2 regions of the Arthrobacter sp. Y3221159 genome follow, and region 1 is predicted to be linked to the other one. Evidence: predicted binding sites of a transcription regulator. Region 1 holds the regulator's gene; the other holds the start of a gene.

What was found. Region 1 encodes LexA, which represses DNA repair genes until DNA is damaged. Its sites were predicted from a motif close to TCGAACANNTGTTCGA; they were not measured.
Region 2: AC5RT3_RS06300 (4-hydroxyphenylacetate 3-hydroxylase N-terminal domain-containing protein) is a predicted target of LexA. The motif match lies at 894-909, and genes of this name have one in related genera.

What each region holds. Positions count from the first base shown of each region.
Region 1 covers NZ_JBNHFC010000007.1:42,602-44,998, forward strand. The annotation lists gene AC5RT3_RS08885 (LysM peptidoglycan-binding domain-containing protein) at 1-406, opposite strand, end outside; gene lexA (transcriptional repressor LexA) at 844-1,578, shown strand; gene AC5RT3_RS08895 (ATP-dependent DNA helicase) at 1,651-2,397, opposite strand, start outside.
Region 2 covers NZ_JBNHFC010000004.1:195,527-197,923, forward strand. The annotation lists gene AC5RT3_RS06295 (FAD-binding oxidoreductase) at 1-707, shown strand, start outside; gene AC5RT3_RS06300 (4-hydroxyphenylacetate 3-hydroxylase N-terminal domain-containing protein) at 1,125-2,397, shown strand, end outside.

The sequences.
Region 1 (2,397 bases):
TGGGGACGTACAACTGCTGGCCGGGCAAGACCGCCCCTGCAGGGAGGTTATTCAGCTGGACGATGTCGGCAACCACGTCCCGGGCATCACGGTCGGGGGCGACAGTTCCAGCGATGGACCACAACGACTGTCCGGACTGGACTGTAACGGTCACCGTGGGGGTCACCGTGAGGTCTTCAGCAGTGTCGGAGGCCTTGGCCGGCGAGTTAAAGAACCCTGCCAGGGACAGCAGCAGGGCCGCCAGCAGCACAAGCGGGATACCGATCAGGACGATCTTTCCCCGCCGGGTCAGACGAAGGGGAGGCAGGGGCGCCGGGCCGCCCGGGGTTCCGGGCGTGGCGTGCTGCAAAGCCTGCCGGGCAGAGGCCTGCGGAGCGTTTGCCTGCGAAGCGGATATAGCTGACATGTCTGAGCCCTCCTGGACCATCCTGTGCTGCCGGGGAAAAATCGTGCTGTGGTGCCTGTAGTGCCGGTACTGCCGTTAGTGCCTCTAATGCCTTGGTGCGTTCTCCGCCTGGGGGCGGGGACTGGTGACTTCCTGCTTTACGAGGTCCAGCCTGCCCGGCACCACTGACATTCCGGCCTTCGCATTCGAACGGTTTTCGAATACCGTGCACTTGACTAGAACACATATTCGAACTTTTGCCTCTCCAGTTTTAGCACCTATCAACGAATAATGTCGAGACTCGCTAGAACAAATGTTTGAAAAAGCAAAGTGGCTGGCCTAGCTTTGAAACAGGAAACAACCACCCTTGAAGCTGATCAGCAGGGTCTGACAAAAGGGCAAGTCACCCAGTCCGGAGCCTTGGAAAGCCCGGTGGCAACCGAAAGGCATTGGCGAATATGGCAGCAGCAGCCACCGGGGGCAGGGCAGCCTCGCAGCCGAAAAGGGCCGCGAAGGGGCTCACGCCGCGGCAGAAGAAAATTCTGGAAACCATCCAGCGCTCGGTCAACGAGAACGGCTACCCGCCCTCGATGCGCGAAATTGGCGACACTGTGGGTCTGGCCAGCCTGTCCAGCGTCACCCACCAGCTCTCACAACTGGAGAAGCTGGGCTACCTCCGGCGGGATCCGAAGCGGCCCCGGGCCATGGAGGTACTCACGCCTCTCACACTGGATGGCGGACCCGCAAAGACCGGCGGTCCTTCGGTTTCGCTGCCCCAGGACGCGGGTGCCACAGTAACGGAGCTGCCCACCGCAGTGGACACCGCCATGGTGCCACTGGTCGGCCGGATCGCCGCCGGCGGTCCCATCCTGGCCGACCAACTGGTGGAGGACGTCATGCCGCTCCCCCGCCAGCTGGTGGGACAGGGCGAGCTGTTCATGCTTCGGGTGGCGGGCGATTCCATGGTGGACGCCGCCATCTGCGACGGTGACTGGGTGGTGGTGCGGCGCCAGGCGGATGCCGCCAACGGCGATATCGTGGCGGCGCTCCTGGACGATGAGGCCACGGTCAAGACCTTCCGCCAGCGTGACGGCCATACCTGGCTGCTCCCGCAGAACACCCAGTACGAACCGATTCTTGGCGACCACGCCACCATCATGGGCAAAGTGGTCTCGGTCCTGCGCTCGCTCTAGGGAGAGCAGGACCAACAACTTTATAGTTCGAAAAAGACGGCACCTTCCCCTTTCACGGGAGGGTGCCGTCTGTCAGTGGGCCTCCGCGGCCAGCCGCTCAAGGGCTGCTACCGCTGTCTTCCGGTCCGTCGTGGCCCAGAACGGGGGCAGAGCCCCCCGCAGGAACCCGGCGTAGCGCTCGGTGGCAAGGCGTGAATCCAGCACCGCCACCACTCCCTTGTCGCCGGTGGACCGGATCAGGCGGCCTGCCCCCTGGGCCAGCCGGATGGCGGCATGGGTGGCGGACACCGACATGAACCCGTTGCCGCCCGCCTGCGCCACCGCACGGGACCGCGCCGTCATGAGCGGATCGTCGGGCCGCGGGAACGGAATGCGGTCGATGACCACCAGCCGGCACGATCCGCCGGGGACGTCTACTCCCTGCCACAGGGACATGGTTCCGAACAGGCAGGTGTCCGGTTCGTCGGCGAATTGCTTGACCAGGGCCGTCATGGTGGAATCGCCCTGGCAAAGGACTGTCACACCGAGCTTGGGGCGAAGCGCCTCGGCTGCTTCCTCGGCGGCGCGCCGTGAGGAGAACAGGCAGAGCGCCCCGCCGCCGGATGCGCGGATGAGCGCCTCCAATTCGGCCAGCGATTCCGGCGATGCGCCCCGGCCCGGTTTGGGCAGGTGGCCGGCAACGTACAGTATGCCCTGCTTCGGGTAGTCGAAGGGCGAGCCCACGTCCACGCCGGTCCAGCTGGGGGCGCCGTCTCCCACCAGGCCGAGACCCCCGGCGGCGGGCTCGAACGCTGATCCGATGGCCAGGGTGGCGGATGT
Region 2 (2,397 bases), on a different contig from region 1:
AAATGGGCATTGGCCAGTGGAACGCCAAGTTCGCGATCTACGGCGACAAGGGACTCGCCCAACGCAGGCTTGAGATCATTCGGGAACGCTTCGCCGGGCTTGAAGGGTTTACCGTCAAAGCCAGGCTCTATGAAGGCGCCGAAGGCGTACAGGTCGCCTATGACGACATTGCGGACATGGACCGCACTCAAATGGCCGGAGTGCCCACCCTGAAGCCCTTGTCCACGGTGGCATGGGCGGCGGAAAACGGCGGGCATATCGACGCTGCCCCCATCATTCCCGCCCGAGGGGAGGAAGTGTGGGCGTTCTATCGAGAAGCCAAGGAGCTGTACCGCCGGTTCGGCTTTGACCTGTACATCGGTTACCACCTCTACCCGCGCCATATGGTGCACGTGACCATGATCTTCTTCGAAAACGATAACCAGGAGCAGTTGGCGCGCGCACGGGCTCTCTACTCAGCGTTGCTGGCAGCAGCCCGTAGCCACGGGTACGCGCCCTACCGCAGCCATGTGGACTACATGGATGTCATCGCTGACGGCTTCGACTACAACAACAACGCCATCCGTCGGCTCCAGGAGACACTGAAGGACGTGCTGGATCCCAACGGCATCCTGGCGCCCGGAAAGCAGGGGGTGTGGCCCCGGCGGTACCGCGAGGTCGGGGCGGAAGCCTCGGACGGCGTCGCCGAATCGGCTGTCCCGCTTTAGAACGCCTGTCCAAAGCAGCTTCCGACAGGTTGCGGCGACGGAAGCCATCACGGAGAAGGGGCCGGACGCTGGTGAAGCAAACCAGCGTCCGGCCCTTTTCGCTACAGGACCGCCAGTAGTAGCCCCAGGGTGCGCTCCTGGAGGTGGACGCGTGCTCCTTTTGCCTTGCAGCGGCGTGTCCAGGGCTTGTACATGGATTCGAACAGCATCCGCCGGGAAATCCCCCTACGTCGAGTTGTTCTTGCACGGCCGCCTGTACCTCGACGATTTGATCGCCTGGAAGATTCCGCTCAAGGACATTGATGAGGCATTGTCAATTTCCAGCTTTTTATATAATATTCCATCAGAATGCATTTTGCATGGGGAGTGTTGGGCTATCTCGTCCAATTACTTGCGCCAGCTGAGAAGGAGTTCGAAGTGACAGCACGCACCGGAGCAGAGTACAAGCGGGGCCTGGACGACGGCCGAGAGGTATGGCTGGGGTCGGAGCGCATCTCCGTCCTTGAGCACCCGGCCTTTAAAGGATCGGTTGAAGGCATGGCCGGCTACTTCGACTACCAGCACAAGTACGCGGCGGACTGCCTGAGCACCCACCCGGAGACCGGCGAGGCCATGAACGTCAGCCACTCGCTGCCTAGAAACGCGGAAGACATAGTGCGCCGCCACCGCGCCTTCGACCGCCTGGCCCGGTACTCCAATGGCATGCTCGGCCGCACGCCGGACTACGTCAACGTGGTCCTGGCCGGGCACGTGGTCCGCAAGGACATCTTTGACCGCTCCGGGGACCCGGTGTACCACCAGCGGCTGGCGGCATACCAGCGCGAAGTCATCGAAAAGGACCTCGCACTGACCCACACCATTGTGCACGCCGCGATCGATAAGAGCGTCGGCGAACTGCAGGGCATGAACGAGGAACTCACCCTGCGCGTGATGAAACGGACTGAGCAGGGCCTCATCGTCAAGGGCGCGAAGATGCTCGCCACCCTCGGCCCCATCGCCGATGAGCTGTACGTCTACCCGGCAGTGCCCATCCAAAAAGGCTCCGAGGAATACGCAATCTCCTTCGCTATCCCCGTGGCCACCCCCGGCGTTGTCGCCATTTGCCGGGACCACTACGGCGTGGACGCGGCCCTGGAGGACAAGCCGTTCTCCTCACGTTTCGACGAACAGGACGCCGTCATCATCTTTGATGACGTCTTGGTGCCTTGGGACCGCGTGTTTATTGACGGCAACCTGGACGTCTACAACTCCATCAACGCAGGCACCGCTTCCGGCAACACGCAGCAGCAGACGGCCATCCGCGCGGCCGTGAAGCTGGAGTTCGCCTACGATCTGTGCACGCAGATTGCCAAGGTGACCGGGACTGAGGGCAAGCCCGATGTCGGCGCGATGCTCGGTGAAATCTACACCTACCTGCGGCTCACCCGGGCGGCCATCCATTCGGCGGAACTTCGGGCCTCGGACTGGGGCGGCGGAGCGTACTTCTGCCACGACGACATCAGCTCCCTGCGGGCCATCATGCCGGGCTGGATGATTCGGATCAACGACATCATCAAGTCCATGGGCTCGCACAACCTGCTGGCAACACCCACGGGCGGTGCGTTCCACGATCCCCGGCTGGGCCCGCTGCTGGAAAAGTACCTCCCCGGTGCCAACGGCATCAGCGCCCAAGAACGCGCCCGCATTATGC